Regions from separate parts of the Pseudomonas sp. LBUM1674 genome, predicted to be linked through region 3. Evidence: predicted binding sites of a transcription regulator. Region 3 holds the regulator's gene; each other region holds the start of a gene.
The links. Region 3 encodes FliA, which starts transcription of late flagellar genes. Its sites were predicted from a motif close to CTAAAGTTTNNNNNNNNNNNGCCGNTAA; they were not measured.

Region 1 (5,174 bases), 3.1 Mb from region 3:
ATCGAGGAGTTGGCCAGGATGTCGTTGAGGTTCAAGCCACTGGTGGTATCAATCACACTCATCTGAGTCGTCCCTTATCACTGACCCAGGGTCAGGACCTTCTGCATCATGGTCTTGGCGGTGTTCATCATTTCGGCGTTGGTCTGGAACGAACGGCTCGCGGAAATCATGTCGGCCATTTCTTCCACCACATTGACGTTGGGGTAATAGACGTAGCCCTTGGCGTCAGCCGCTGGATGGTTCGGCTCGTACCGTGCGTCCAGATCGCTCTGGTCTTCGACCACGCCCAGCACTTGCACACCCTGGCCGGCGGCGTCCTGGTTCTGGAACAGCGAATCGCTGCCGCCACTCTGGGCGCCCTGGAACATGGTGGCGAACACCGGGTGACGCGCGCGGTACGTCTGGTCGATGCTCGACGAGACGGTCTCGGCGTTGGCGATGTTACTGGCGACGGTGTTCAAGCGAGTGGTCTGGGCACTCATGCCGCTACCGGCAATGTTGAAAACGCTGGCGAGGGACATGAATCATTCTCCACGAAGGGCTGAGATCAACCCTTTGAATTTGCTGTTGAGCAGGGTGAAGCTGGCCTGGAAGTTGACCGAGTTTTCAGCGTAGGCCGATTGCTCAAGCTGAGCGTCCACGGTGTTCTGGTCGATCGACGCTTGCATCGGCGTGCGATACAGCAGCGACTCATCGCCATTACCCAGGCCTTCGGCTTCGATATGGCGGTTGTTGGTCATATTCAAGGCGAAATGACCGCCCTTGGTCTTCTCGCTCTGCTCGGCGAGCACTGCCGAGAAATCCAGGTCCCGAGCCTTGTAGTTCGGGGTGTCGGCGTTGGCGATGTTGTTGGCCAGGACTTCGGCGCGCTTGGCGCGAAAGCCCAGGGCTTGTTCGTGGATACCGAGCGCTTTATCGAAGCTGATGCTCATGTCGGGAAACCTTCGGGTGACCTGATTTTTCGTAGGATGACTTTTGCAAAAGCAAGCGTCGTGCCAACCCAAAAAAGCCCGTAAACCGGGGCTTTGCGGGCAGGGGCAAGCCGGCGATGCCAGAAAAGCGGCAACCGGGTTCCGCTGTCTGCCGCTTTTCTGCCGCTTTCCTGGATTGCACACCTCCCCCTGTAGGAGCTGCCGCAGGCTGCGATCTTTTGACCTTGATCTTAAAAAACAAGATCAAAAGATCGCAGCCTGCGGCAGCTCCTACGTGATGCAAAAGCGCCAGGCATAAAAAAAGGGAGTCCTTAAGGACTCCCGTTTTTATGCCTGGCGCTTTGCATCACTTCGCCTGGTAAATAATCCCCGGACTGCACTGAACCATCTGGTAATGATCCGGCAAACCGTTCAGCGCCTCGGAAGCGCCGAGGAACAGATAACCGCCGCGCTTTAACGTGCCATGAATACGCAACAGGATGTCTTTCTTCACCTCGGCGGAGAAGTAGATCAGCACGTTGCGGCAGAACACGATGTCGAACTTGCCGAGCGCCGCGTAGCTGTCCAGCAGGTTGAACGAGCGGAACTCCACCCGGCTCTTGATCGGTGCCTTGATGGCCCAGCGCCCCGGCCCCTTGGGGTCGAAATAACGCTGCAGGCGCTCGGGTGACAGGCCGCGGCCGATGGCCAGGCTGTCGTACTCGCCGCTCTTGCAGTTGGCCAGCATGGTGCCGGACAGGTCGGTGGCAACGATCTGCACCCCCATCTTCAACTGGCCCATGTTGACCCGCTCGAACTCATCGATCGACATCGACAGCGAATACGGCTCCTGGCCCGACGAGCACGCCGCCGACCAGATCCGCAGACGCTGGCCAGGGGCGGCCTTGATCGCTTCGGGCAACGCCTTGTTCTTCAACACTTCAAACGGATAGGTGTCACGAAACCACAGGGTTTCATTGGTGGTCATGGCATCCACCACCCTCTCGCGCAAACCGCTGCGCGGCTGGGTCTGGATGCGCTGGACCAGCTCACCCAGGGACTTGATGCCCTGCTGTTCCATCAGTTTGTTGAGACGGCTCGCGACCAGGTACTGCTTGTTTTCACCGAGCAAAATGCCACAGGCTTTTTCCAGGAAGACCCGGAACTGTTCGAAATCCAAATTACCCGTAGACAAAGATACCGCCTCTTAAATCGTGTTGACTGCCAGGGGCAGAAGGCCCCTAGCTGATGTCTGCTGCTTTGATCCGGTCGACTACCCGGGATGCCAGGTCATCGGGGCGGAATTTTGCAAGGAAGTCATCGGCACCGACTTTCTTGACCATCGCCTCGTTGAATACACCCGACAACGAAGTATGCAGGATGATATGCAGCTTTTGCATGCGCGGGTCGTTGCGGATCTCGGCCGTCAGGGTGTACCCGTCCATTTCCGGCATCTCGATGTCGGAAATCATCATCAGGAACTCTTCATCCGGCTTCTTGCCCTCCTCGACCAACTTGCGCAGGTAATCCAGCGCTTGCCGGCCGTCGTTCAACGCCACCACTTCGACACCGACCGTTTGCAGGCAACGCGAGACCTGCTTGCGCGCCACCGACGAGTCGTCGACCGTCAACACGCGCAAGGACAACGCCTTGTGCCGGGTGTCGACATCCACCACGCCGACGGAAATCGCTTCCGGTGTCGGCGCCACTTCCGCCAGCACCTTCTCGACGTCGATGATTTCGACCAGCTGATTGTCGACCCGGGTCACCGCCGTCAGGTAATGATCGCGTCCCGTGCCCTTGGGCGGCGGATGGATCTCCTCCCAGTTCATGTTGACAATGCGTTCCACCGAGCGCACCAGGAAACCCTGGGTCTTGGTGTTGTACTCCGTGATGATCACGAAGGGATTGCTTTGATCACGCAACCGACCGGAACCGGTCGCCATCGCCAGATCGAGAATCGGAATAGTCGCCCCACGAATACTCGCCACACCGCACACCACAGGATTGGACTTGGGCATCAGGGTCAGCTTGGGGCATTGCAGCACCTCCCGAACCTTGAATACGTTGATCCCATACAGCTGCTGGCCGTCGAGACGGAACAACAACAGCTCAAGGCGATTCTGCCCAACCAGTTGCGTGCGCTGGTTTACCGAATCCATTACACCAGCCATGCCCAGACTCCTACACCAACGCCAAGTGTGTTGCGACGCACCTTCATCACTAAACGGCACGGCGCTTGCTTTTTAACCCTTATGAACCCAGACCCGACATTTTTCCGACGCCTGACCTCCAACTGCCGCCAATGGTGCCGCGTGCTGGCGGCCGTGTGCCTGTTCAACGCCGGCAGCCCTGCCATTGCTGACACGGTTACCTTGCCTGACATGCTTATCGGCGTCACTCAGGGCTTTCTTGAATTCACCGTGGAAGACTATCTGGCGAGCAGCCAAACGGAAGGCCGTTACGAGATCCAGGTCAATCCGCTTGACCCGCGACTGCGCATGCCAATGTGCGACAAGGAATTGACAGCCACCCTGGAGAGCCCGGCCAAGCCGCTGGGTCGGGTCACGGTCAAGGTTCGCTGCGAGGGCGCCTCCCCCTGGACAGTCTTCGTGCCCGCTCAAGTACGCCTGTTTCGCGACATCGTGACCACCACCCGCCCCCTGCGCCGCGCGGGTATTGTCGAGCCCGAGGACGTGACCTTGCGTGAGCGTGACATCAGTCTGATCAACCAGGGTTACCTGACCTCGCTCGACCAGGCGATCGGGCAGAAACTGACCCGCCCCATGGTCGCTGACCAGGTCATTACCCTGGTGCATCTGGAACAGGCTGAAGTCATCAGCAAGGGCGACCAGGTGGTGATTATTGCCCGCAGTGGTACGCTCACCGTGCGCATGCCGGGTGAAGCACTGTCCAACGGCGGTATGCGTGAACAGATTCGAGTGAAAAACCTCAACTCCCAACGGGTCATCAAGGCGCAAGTCATCGCGCCTGGCCAGGTGGAAGTGGCCATGTAGGATTCCCTTTGGGTGGGCTCTGTGTGGGTGAACAGGTGGCGCACCATCCGACTGTTCCCTAAACTGTGCTCCATGCAGGGCAAGCGCTGACGCGCGCAAGCTCATTGAGAGATGAGCCTAAAGTTTTCCCGGGTATGGCCGAAAACATGGCAAGCGTCCAAATACCCAGAGGGTTTTTATCATGGTCATCGATTTCAACCGATTGAACAGCTCCTCGCCACCGACGGGCAGTACCCGTACCGGCGCTGCCAGGGAAACCGCCGACGCCGGCAAATCCGCGCCGCAGAGCACCCCGGCCGAACAGGCCAGTACCGTCAAAAGCGGGGAATCGGTACACATCAGCAATGAGGCTCAACAGTTGCAGAAGGTCACTGACACGTTGCGCGATCAGCCTGCCGTCGACAAAGCCCGGGTGGCCGAGTTGAAAGCAGCGATTGCCGATGGCAGCTACAAAGTCGACAGCAACCGTGTCGCCAGCAAACTGCTCAACTTCGAAGCCCAGCGCTAGGCCACGGCCCGCGCCAGGCTTTTGGACGCTTAAAACCCAAGGCCAGCCATGCACGACACTCATCTGCTGCAATTGATCACCGACGACTTTGCTCCCGCACAACACTTGCTGCAGCTACTGCAAACCGAATCCATCGCCTTGCACGGTCGCGACATGCCGCTGCTCGAAGAGATTCTGGCGCAGAAACAGGCATTGATCGTTCTGCTCGAACAGCATGGCCGCAAGCGCAGTGAAATCCTCGCCAGTCTCAACCTGCCCACCAATCGCCAGGGCCTTGAGCAACTGGCCAGCCAATCGAGCGTGGGTGAACAGTTGCTGGCACAAAGCGATGTGCTGACCGACCTTCTGGCCCAATGCCAGGCCGCCAACCTCATCAATGGCCAGTCGATTGTGAGACAGCAGGCCGCCACGGCCACCCAGCTGAAAATTCTCACCGGCGGCGAGCCGCCAGCGCTCTACAACGCCAGCGGATCATTCTCCACGCTTGTGAAGCCGCGCCCGCTCAGTCAGGCCTGAGCCTGCTGATGAGTACGCCCTATCTAGACGCGAAACATGCTGGCAAAATACTGGCCAGCCGCAGTCATATTTTGTCCGGAGATTGATGAACCGTGTCCAATGCCTTATATGCGGAAGATGCTCCGCAGCCACCCAAGGTGCTTACCACGCCTCTGGAGATCTCCGGCAACCTGCGCCAGCTGCAAGAAAGTCATGATCCGCTGATCATCACGTTCCACGAGC
Region 2 (5,174 bases), 470 kb from region 3:
AAAACCGCCTCCACAAACCCAAGAGAAAAGACATACTTTAATGAGAACAAAACATGGAACATATAAAACAAAGAATCACCAATCCCCTGACACTCATCGCGATATTCGCAACCCTGTCTGAAACTTCAGCAGCGGTCTCCCTGCCCTTCCTTGATGATGAAGACAGAAACATCTACGTCTGGTTCTTGATCAGCTTTCCTTTTTATCTGCTCTTCCTTTTCTTTGCCACACTCAACTTCAACTATCGATCGCTTTACGCACCTTCCGATTTTGAAAAAGGCGAGCACTTCATAAAAGCGATGAACAAGGCCGGGCGCCCGGGAAAGAGTGAACCCAGGTTGACACACAAAAAACCGACCCGAAGCCAATCGACGATTGATCGCGGATCCACTCCCCCTCCCGGTTACGCACAGGACCCACCCGGGACGGATCTACAGACCGCGCCGGAACACTACGTCTGCCTGCCGGAGCGACTCAAAGACCTGTACATCATCGATGTACGCGGGATGAGCCAAAAAATCGAGATGGGTGCCTCGCTGAAAAATATTCAACAAGATCAGGGAAAAGGTGCGTATGCAATCGTGTTCGTCACCTGCACTGAATCACAGAGGCTACTGAAGGAGAGCCTATTCAAACATGCAAAAAACACAAAGAAACACAGTGGTGCATCGCTCTATGTTGCTTACAATTTGAATTCAAATGACGTGACGGTCATCGATCAAACGCATCCATTGACGTAGGAAAGTCAATAGCGATTGAAGACCAGGTAGAGGCAGACAGGAAAGTCATCAGCACGCGGCAACGCACTGTCAGGCAGAACATCCCCCATTCAGATCTGTGGCCTTGTCAAAGACAAGGCCACAGATTCAATTACGCTCGTCGCACTACGCTATCTGACCTCTCAGAACAGCTTGCGGCCTTTGTTCGCCGCAATACGCATGCGCAAGGCGTTGAGCTTGATGAAGCCCGCCGCATCGGCCTGGTTGTAGGCGCCGCCATCCTCCTCGAAGGTCGCGATGTTGGCATCGAACAGCGATTCGTCGGACTTGCGGCCAGTGACAATCACGTTGCCTTTGTACAGCTTCAGGCGCACGACGCCGTTCACATGAGCCTGGGAAGCATCGATCATCTGTTGCAGCATCAGACGCTCAGGGCTCCACCAGTAACCGGTGTAGATCAGGCTGGCGTATTTCGGCATCAGCTCATCCTTGAGGTGAGCCACTTCGCGGTCCAGAGTGATCGATTCGATCGCACGGTGGGCGCGCAGCATGATGGTGCCGCCAGGGGTTTCGTAGCAGCCACGGGACTTCATGCCCACGTAACGGTTCTCGACGATGTCGAGACGGCCGATACCGTGTTCGCCACCGATACGGTTCAGGGTCGCCAGCACGGTGGCCGGGGTCATTTCGACACCGTCCAGCGCCACGATATCGCCGTTGCGGTAGGTCAGTTCCAGGTACTGCGCCTTGTCAGGAGCCTTCTCCGGGGAGACGGTCCATTTCCACATGTCTTCTTCGTGCTCGGTCCAGGTGTCTTCCAGCACGCCGCCTTCATAGGAGATGTGCAGCAGGTTGGCATCCATCGAGTACGGGGATTTTTTCTTGCCGTGACGCTCGATCGGGATGTTGTGCTTTTCAGCGTAATCCATCAGCTTTTCACGGGACAGCAGGTCCCATTCACGCCACGGAGCGATGACCTTCACGCCTGGCTTCAAAGCATAGGCACCCAGTTCGAAACGCACCTGGTCGTTACCCTTGCCGGTCGCGCCGTGGGAAATGGCGTCAGCACCGGTTTCGTTGGCGATTTCGATCAGGCGCTTGGCGATCAACGGACGAGCGATGGAAGTACCCAGCAGGTACTCGCCTTCATAAACGGTGTTGGCGCGGAACATCGGGAACACGAAATCACGCACGAATTCTTCGCGCAGATCGTCGATGTAGATTTCTTTTACGCCCATGGCCTGAGCCTTGGCGCGGGCCGGTTCGACCTCTTCGCCCTGACCCAGGTCAGCGGTGAAGGTCACGACTTCACAGTTATAAGTATCCTGCAGCCACTTGAGGATCACCGAAGTGTCCAGGCCGCCGGAATACGCCAGAACGACCTTGTTTACGTCCGCCATGCCATCACTCCACGGGGTTCTACGGAAAGCCGTCAAGTCTACCGGTCATGCAGAATAATTTACAGAGGCGCGACAGCTTATGACGACGAAGCGACAGATTATGTCAAGCGAGCGACGATTACAGCGCGTTCAGGACGTCGATGCCGCGCTCGCCGTCGCCGTGGCGCGAGGGGTCGGCTTTTCGGTCGGCGCCACCCGCGCGAGATGCACATTGACCCGACGGTTCTTCGCCCGGTTGGCGGCAGTGGTGTTGGGCGCCAACGGATAACGTTCACCGTGGAAGCGCAGGATGATCTGCGACGCCTGAACACCGTTGGCCTTGAAGAACTCCATGACCGCCAGGGCCCGGCGCCGCGACAGGTCCCGGTTGGTCAGGCGGTTGCCGCTGTTGTCGGAGTGACCATCGAGCTCGATGTGATTGACCGTCGGGTCGGCCTTCATGAACTCCAGCATCATTTGCAATTGCGCCTTGGCCTGCGCGTCGAGATCGATGCCTTCGCCGGGGAAGCCGATCCGGGATTGTCTGACCTGCTCGAAACTCTTCGGCAGCAGCTTCGCCACACAGCCCTGGTATTCGTTGAAGGCCTTGCTGAACTTGACCGGCAACAGACGCACTTCCGATACCCGGCCATCGCCCGAATATTGCCGCACCACTGGACTGCGGCCGTCCATCAAGCCACTGATCAAGCGCCCGGCCTGTATGTGCGAGCTGTTGAACAGCACATTGCCACTACCGATTCGCACGGCACCGAGGTTGATGTCGCCGCGCCCCGGCTGCCATGGCGCCGCAGCCGCCAGCAAGGTCGCCGAACCGCCGCCGATCATCGCGTTATAAGCTTTCAGACGAAACGTCGCCTGCTCACCGGCGCGGCGCACGAACTCACCCGAGCCAAAATCGGTGATCGGCTGAGTCAGGCGGCATTCGAACGGGTCACCTTCGACCGTCCACTCGATGCTCTCCAGGCGAGTCTGGAACGTGAGCGCCATCGCAGGAAGGCTGGCAAACACACTGAGCAAGGCTAAATAACGCTGGCGCACGGGAGGCTCCACTGGCTTGTGCAACAAAAAGACCGACACACATAGGTTCACGGCATACCTGTCGGATATCGGAAGCTTTCCGCAAAACTTGATAGCGAGTGCCTGGAAGAGTCTTTTCCGGTAGCATTCCCCAGAGTTTGACCCGCCTGGAATCCCCTCATGTCCGACCGCCTGACCCTGCTGCGTCCCGACGACTGGCATATTCATCTTCGCGATGGTGCCGTGTTGACCAATACCGTTGCGGATGTCGCGCGCACCTTTGGTCGCGCCATCATCATGCCCAACCTGGTACCTCCGGTGCGCAACGCCGCTGAAGCCGACAGCTATCGCCAGCGGATTCTCGCTGCACGCCCGGCCGGCAGTCGTTTCGAACCATTGATGGTGCTGTACCTGACCGACCGTACCCAACCCGAAGAAATTCGCGAGGCCAAGGCCAGCGGTTTCATTCACGCCGCCAAGCTGTACCCGGCCGGCGCGACCACCAATTCGGACTCTGGCGTCACCAGCATCGACAAGATCTTCCCTGCACTCGAGGCCATGGCCGAAGTCGGGATGCCCCTGCTGGTCCACGGTGAAGTCACCCGTGGCGATGTCGACGTGTTCGATCGCGAAAAAATCTTCATCGATGAGCACATGCGTCGTGTGGTCGAGCGTTTCCCGACGCTCAAGGTGGTGTTCGAACACATCACCACCGCGGACGCCGTGCAGTTCGTCAACGAGGCCTCGGCCAACGTCGGCGCGACCATCACCGCGCATCACCTGCTGTACAACCGTAACCATATGTTGGTGGGCGGGATTCGGCCGCACTTCTACTGCCTGCCGATTCTCAAGCGCAATACGCACCAGGAAGCGCTGCTCGACGCCGCCACCAGCGGCAGCGACAAGTTCTTCCTCGGCACCGACTCGGCGCCCCATGCCCAGCACGCCAAGGAAGCCGCGTGCGGCTGTGCCGGTTGCTACACCGCTTATGCCGCGATCGAGATGTACGCCGAAGCCTTCGAACAGCGTAACGCGCTGGATAAACTCGAAGCCTTTGCCAGCCTGAACGGCCCGCGTTTCTACGGCCTGCCGGTGAACACCGATCGCATCACCCTGGTCCGCGAAGAGTGGACCGCACCGACCAGCCTGCCCTTTGGCGAGCTGACTGTAATCCCGCTGCGCGCCGGTGAAAAACTGCGCTGGCGCCTGCTGGAGGAACACGCGTGAGTGAAGACCATTTCGACGACGAACAGGACGGTCAAGGCGGCGGAGGTGGTTCGCGCCACCCGATGGCTGAGCGCTTCCGTGGATACCTGCCCGTTGTTGTCGACGTTGAAACCGGGGGTTTCAACTCTGCCACTGACGCCTTGCTGGAAATTGCCGCAACCACCATCAGCATGGATGAAAAGGGGTTTGTATATCCCGATCACACTTACTTCTTCCGTGTCGAGCCGTTTGAAGGCGCGAACATCGAAGCCGCCGCCCTGGAATTCACCGGGATCAAGCTCGATCACCCGCTGCGCATGGCCGTGAGTGAAGAAGCGGCACTGACCGATATCTTCCGCGGCATCCGCAAGGCCCTGAAGGCCAACGGTTGCAAGCGGGCGATTCTGGTCGGGCACAACAGCAGTTTTGACCTGGGGTTCCTTAACGCGGCTGTCGCGCGCCTGGACATGAAGCGCAACCCGTTTCATCCGTTCTCCAGCTTCGATACCGCCACCCTTGCAGGCCTGGCTTACGGTCAAACGGTACTGGCCAAGGCCTGCCAGGCCGCCGATATCGACTTCGACGGTCGCGAGGCCCACTCGGCTCGTTATGACACCGAGAAGACGGCCGAGCTGTTCTGCGGCATCGTCAATCGCTGGAAGCAAATGGGCGGCTGGGAAGACTTCAACGACTGACTGCAATTGCAGGTTCAACTGTAGGAGCTGGCTTGCCAGCGAAGGCGTCTGTCGCCACACCACAGAATTACTGTGTATGGAAGGACCCCTTCGCTGCGATGCGGCGATCCGACAAGCCAGCTCCTACAGGAGTCAGC
Region 3 (5,174 bases):
TGTAGGCACTGACTCCGAGCTGCCAGTGATCACGCTGGAGCCAAGGTTGGAACAAATATTGCTCAATAGTCTGCAGAAGGCGGGGCAAGGCTCGGAAGAGGGTGTTCTGCTGGAGCCAAGCATGGCTGAAAAGCTGCAGCGTTCGTTGATCGAGGCGGCGCAGCGTCAGGAAATGCAAGGTCAACCGGTGATTCTGCTGGTAGCCGGTCCGGTTCGCGCGATGCTGTCGCGATTCGGCAGGCTCGCAGTCCCGGGTTTGCATGTGTTGGCGTACCAGGAAATCCCTGACAACAAGCAAGTGACCATCGTTGCGACAGTAGGGCCCAACGGCTGAGGTAAGGGTTCATGCAAGTTAAGCGTTTTTTCGCCGCCGATATGCGTCAGGCCATGAAGCTGGTTCGTGATGAGCTGGGCGCCGATGCCGCCATCATTGGCAACCGCCGGATCGCCGGTGGTGTCGAGCTGACGGCAGCCCTGGATTACAAGCTGTCGGCGCTGGCGCCGCGTGTACCGAACATGGAGCTCGAAGACGAACTGCGCAAGACCCAGTCGCGGATCGTCACCGCCCAGGCCGAACTGAGCCTGCGCAGCGAAGGCGAGAGCGACAAGGGCACCAATCGCCAGTTGTTCGCCGGCCTGCCGTTGACCGCCGCCGAGCCGCTGGTCGAGCCGACTTACGCCGAGCCAGTGCGTCCTGAGCCAGCGCCTGCCGCGGCGGCAGCAGGGGGCGTCGACCCGCGTGCCTTCGACTCGATGCGTTTCGAGCTCAACAGCCTGCGCGAACTGATGGAAGTGCAACTCGGCTCCCTGGCCTGGAACCAGCTGCAAGGCAGCCGTCCGGCCCAGGCCAACCTCTGGCGGCGCATGCAACGCATCGGCCTGTCCGGTCCGTTGTCCCGCGATCTGCTGGCGATGATTACCGACATCGAAGAACCCCGTCAGGCCTGGCGCATGTTGCTGGCACACCTGGCGCGGATGATCACCACACCGGACATCGAGCCGTTGGAAGAGGGCGGTGTGATAGCCATGGTCGGCCCTGCGGGCATGGGCAAGACCACCACCCTGGCCAAACTCGCGGCCCGTTACGTGCTCAAGTACGGCGCGCAGCATATCGCGCTGGTGAGCATGGACAGCTACCGGATCGGTGCCCAGGAACAGCTCAAGACCCTCGGCCGCATCCTCAATGTGCCGGTGACGCACGTCGACCCGGGGCAATCGTTGGTGCAGGCACTCGATCCCTTGCTGCGCAAGCGGGTGGTGCTGATCGATACCGCCGGCCTGCAGGCCAGCGATCCGGCACTGCGCATGCAGCTCGAAAGCCTGGCCGTGCGTGGCATCCGGTCAAAAAATTATCTGGTCCTGGCAACCACCAGCCAGAAACAGGTGCTGACGGCCGCTTATCACAGTTACAGGCGCTGCGGGCTCGCGGGCTGCATCCTGACTAAACTGGATGAAACGGCCAGTCTGGGCGAGGTGTTGAGCCTGGCCATCAGCCATGATTTGCCAGTGGCTTACCTGACCGATGGCCCGCGGATTCCGGATGATTTGCATCTGCCGCGTCGTCATCAGCTGGTCAGCCGTGCAGTAAGCGTGCAAATGCAGGAAGAACCCAGCGAAGAAGCCATGGCTGATATGTTCGCTGATATTTATCACAGTCCGACCAAGCAGGTCGGCTGAGGTATTAATGAATAGTTTTTGTACCTACATCGATGGCCTGCCATGCATTGTTCAGTTGGTGAACGCGCAGCCAGTAATGTGGCCTCCGTCTATGCAAGACAAGGTAAAGAAATAACATGGGCAGCATGCATCCCGTACAGGTGATCGCGGTGACCGGCGGCAAAGGTGGCGTCGGGAAAACTAACGTGTCAGTGAACTTGTCCCTGGCTCTAGCGGAGCTCGGCCGGCGCGTCATGCTGCTGGACGCCGATCTGGGGCTGGCGAATGTCGACGTCCTGCTGGGACTGACACCCAAACGGACCCTGGCCGACGTGATCGAAGGCCGCTGCGAGCTGCGCGACGTTCTGTTGCAAGGCCCCGGCGGCATTCGTATCGTCCCGGCCGCGTCCGGCACGCAGAGCATGGTTCATCTGAGCCCTGCGCAACATGCCGGCCTGATCCAGGCCTTCAGCGATATCGGCGATAACCTCGACGTATTGGTGATCGACACCGCGGCGGGCATTGGTGAGTCGGTCGTCAGTTTCGTTCGCGCAGCGCAGGAAGTGTTGCTGGTGGTCTGCGACGAACCGACCTCGATCACGGACGCCTACGCGCTGATCAAGTTGCTCAATCGCGATTACGGCATGAACCGCTTCCGCGTCCTGGCCAACATGGCCCAGAGCCCGCAGGAAGGTCGCAACCTGTTCGCCAAGTTGACCAAGGTCACGGATCGCTTCCTCGACGTCGCCTTGCAATACGTCGGCGCCGTGCCGTATGACGAATGCGTGCGCAAGGCGGTGCAGAAGCAGCGCGCCGTCTATGAGGCCTTCCCGCGATCCAAGTGCTCCCTGGCCTTCAAGGCCATTGCACAGAAGGTCGATACCTGGCCGCTGCCGGCCAACCCCCGCGGGCACCTGGAGTTTTTTGTCGAACGCCTGGTGCAACAATCCGCAGGACCGGTGCTATGACAGCCAGTGGCTACAACTTTTACAAGCAGTCGGCACGTGACGCGCAGTACGAGCTGATCGAGCGTTACGCGCCACTGGTCAAACGCATTGCTTACCACTTGCTGGCGCGTCTGCCGGCCAGTGTCCAGGTCGAAGACCTGATCCAGGCCGGGATGATCGGCCTGTTGGAAGTGTCGACCAAATATGACGCCAGCAAAGGCGCCAGCTTCGAGACGTACGCGGGCATTCGAATCCGCGGCGCGATGCTCGATGAGGTGCGCAAGGGGGACTGGGCGCCACGTTCGGTCCACCGCAATACCCGCATGGTCAGCGACGCGATTCGCTCGATTGAAGCTAAAACCGGTCGCGACGCTAAAGATCACGAAGTTGCGGCCGAACTCCAATTGAGTCTCGACGATTATTACGGGATTTTGAACGACACCCTGGGCAGCCGCTTATTCAGTTTCGACGATCTGTTGCAGGACGGCGAACACGAAGGGCTGCACGAGGATGGCGCCAGTGCACATCCGGAGCCGTCGCGCGATCTGGAAGACGAACGCTTCCAGGCGGCGCTGGCGGACGCGATTGCCAATTTGCCTGAGCGTGAGCGACTGGTGTTGGCGCTGTACTACGACGAAGAGCTGAATCTCAAGGAAATCGGCGAGGTCCTGGGGGTCAGCGAGTCCCGGGTCAGCCAGTTGCACAGCCAGTGCGCGGCCCGTTTGCGGGGGCGTTTGGGGGAGTGGCGAGCGCGCTGAAGGCAGTGTGGGGACACTGCGAACGTGGCTGGTGTGGGTTGAACCGCGCCGGTCTCGATCCGTTGTGTTCCAGACAGTCATCGAGTGTATCGCCGGATTGATTGAAATGGCGCGTCCAGGTGCTGGGCGCGTTTAAGACTGCTTGGAGGTCGAATTGGACAAGAACATGAAAATCCTCATCGTTGATGACTTCTCAACGATGCGGCGGATCATCAAAAACCTGTTGCGTGACCTTGGGTTCACCAACACGGTCGAGGCGGATGATGGCACCACGGCCATTCCGATGCTCAACAGCGGCAGCATCGACTTTCTGGTCACCGACTGGAACATGCCTGGCATGACCGGCATCGATCTGCTGCGCCACGTGCGTGCCAATGAAAAGCTCAAGCACCTGCCGGTGCTGATGGTGACCGCTGAAGCCAAGCGCGAGCAGATCATCGAAGCAGCCCAGGCCGGTGTTAACGGCTATGTGGTCAAGCCCTTCACGGCCCAGGCGTTGAAAGAAAAAATCGAGAAGATTTTCGAACGCATTGGTTGAGCAACTGCGCCACGGGGAAGCTATGGAGCATAAAGAATCTTCACAGGGTGATTTCGAGTCGACCCTGAAAAAACACGCGGTCGAACTGGTCGCAAGCCTTGAAAAAGGCAAGTTCGGCGACGCGGTGCAACTGATCCATGAGCTCAACCAGACCCGTGACCGCGGCCTGTATCAGGAAGTGGGCAAGCTCACCCGCGAGTTGCACAGCGCGATCGTCAATTTCCAGATTGACCCGCACATGCCACAAGCCGAGGAAGTGTCCCAGATCACAGACGCCACCGAGCGCCTGGGCTATGTGGTCAGGCTGACCGAGGCCGCGGCCAACCGCACCATGGACCTGGTAGAAAACGCCACGCCGCTGGTCAACGCCCTGAGCCACGAAGCCCAGGCGCTGAGCACGGACTGGGGACGGTTCATGCGTCGCGAAGTCGGGGCTGAAGAGTTCCGCGAACTGGCCCGGCGGGTCGACGGTTTCCTGACACGCAGCAGCGCAGACAACCGCATTGTGTCGAGCAACCTCAACGATATCCTGCTCGCTCAGGATTATCAGGACCTCACCGGACAAGTGATCAAGCGTGTGACCCAATTGGTCACCGAAGTTGAAAGCAACCTGCTCAAACTCGTGCTGATGGCCAGTCAGGTGGACCGCTTTGCGGGCATCGAACATGACCGTGAAGCGATGCGGGCAGAAAAAGATCCGCAAAAACAGCGCTCTCAGGGTGAAGGTCCGCAGATTCATGCCGATAAAAGAGAAGACGTCGTGTCCGGTCAGGACGATGTGGACGATTTGCTTTCCAGCCTTGGATTTTAAGACCTGTTAGGAGCACCCCATTAATGAGCTTCGGCGCCGATGAAGAGATCCTTCAGGATTTCCTGGTTGAGGCCGGCGAGATTCTAGAGCAACTGTCCGAACAGCTGGTCGAGCTTGAAAGCCGACCGGACGATGCGGACTTGCTCAATGCAATTTTTCGCGGTTTTCACACTGTAAAAGGGGGCGCCGGCTTTCTCCAGCTCAACGAGCTGGTGGAGTGCTGTCACATCGCCGAGAACGTGTTCGACATCCTGCGCAAGGGTGAACGTCGCGTCGACTCGGAACTGATGGACGTGGTTCTCGAAGCACTGGACGCGGTGAACAACATGTTCACCGAGGTCCGCGAACGCAGCCCGGTCACGGCGGCCACGCCTGCATTGCTGGCGGCCCTGGCGCGTCTGGCCGAGCCGCAATCGGCCGACGAAGCGGCGCCGGTTGCCGCCGTGGCGCCTGTGGCCGACAGC

Region 1: the regulator FliA is predicted to act here: its motif matches at 4,046-4,073, upstream of flgM (flagellar biosynthesis anti-sigma factor FlgM).
Region 2: the regulator FliA is predicted to act here: its motif matches at 3,223-3,250, upstream of ACA067_RS26455 (flagellar protein MotY).

The regions. Positions count from the first base shown of each region.
Region 1 covers NZ_CP166779.1:1,336,897-1,342,070, reverse strand. Annotated here, with positions in the region: gene flgD (flagellar hook assembly protein FlgD) at 1-62, opposite strand, end outside; gene flgC (flagellar basal body rod protein FlgC) at 78-521, opposite strand; gene flgB (flagellar basal body rod protein FlgB) at 525-932, opposite strand; gene cheR (protein-glutamate O-methyltransferase CheR) at 1,279-2,106, opposite strand; gene ACA067_RS06195 (chemotaxis protein CheV) at 2,153-3,085, opposite strand; gene flgA (flagellar basal body P-ring formation chaperone FlgA) at 3,167-3,928, shown strand; gene flgM (flagellar biosynthesis anti-sigma factor FlgM) at 4,110-4,436, shown strand; gene ACA067_RS06180 (flagella synthesis protein FlgN) at 4,485-4,952, shown strand; gene ACA067_RS06175 (flagellar brake protein) at 5,045-5,174, shown strand, end outside.
Region 2 covers NZ_CP166779.1:5,748,954-5,754,127, forward strand. Annotated here, with positions in the region: gene ACA067_RS26445 (hypothetical protein) at 54-740, shown strand; gene ACA067_RS26450 (argininosuccinate synthase) at 902-2,119, opposite strand; gene ACA067_RS26455 (flagellar protein MotY) at 2,249-3,157, opposite strand; gene pyrC (dihydroorotase) at 3,317-4,363, shown strand; gene rnt (ribonuclease T) at 4,360-5,037, shown strand.
Region 3 covers NZ_CP166779.1:5,283,269-5,288,442, reverse strand. Annotated here, with positions in the region: gene flhA (flagellar biosynthesis protein FlhA) at 1-334, shown strand, start outside; gene flhF (flagellar biosynthesis GTPase FlhF) at 346-1,677, shown strand; gene fleN (flagellar synthesis regulator FleN) at 1,794-2,624, shown strand; gene fliA (RNA polymerase sigma factor FliA) at 2,621-3,361, shown strand; gene ACA067_RS24190 (chemotaxis response regulator CheY) at 3,528-3,899, shown strand; gene ACA067_RS24185 (protein phosphatase CheZ) at 3,922-4,710, shown strand; gene ACA067_RS24180 (chemotaxis protein CheA) at 4,734-5,174, shown strand, end outside.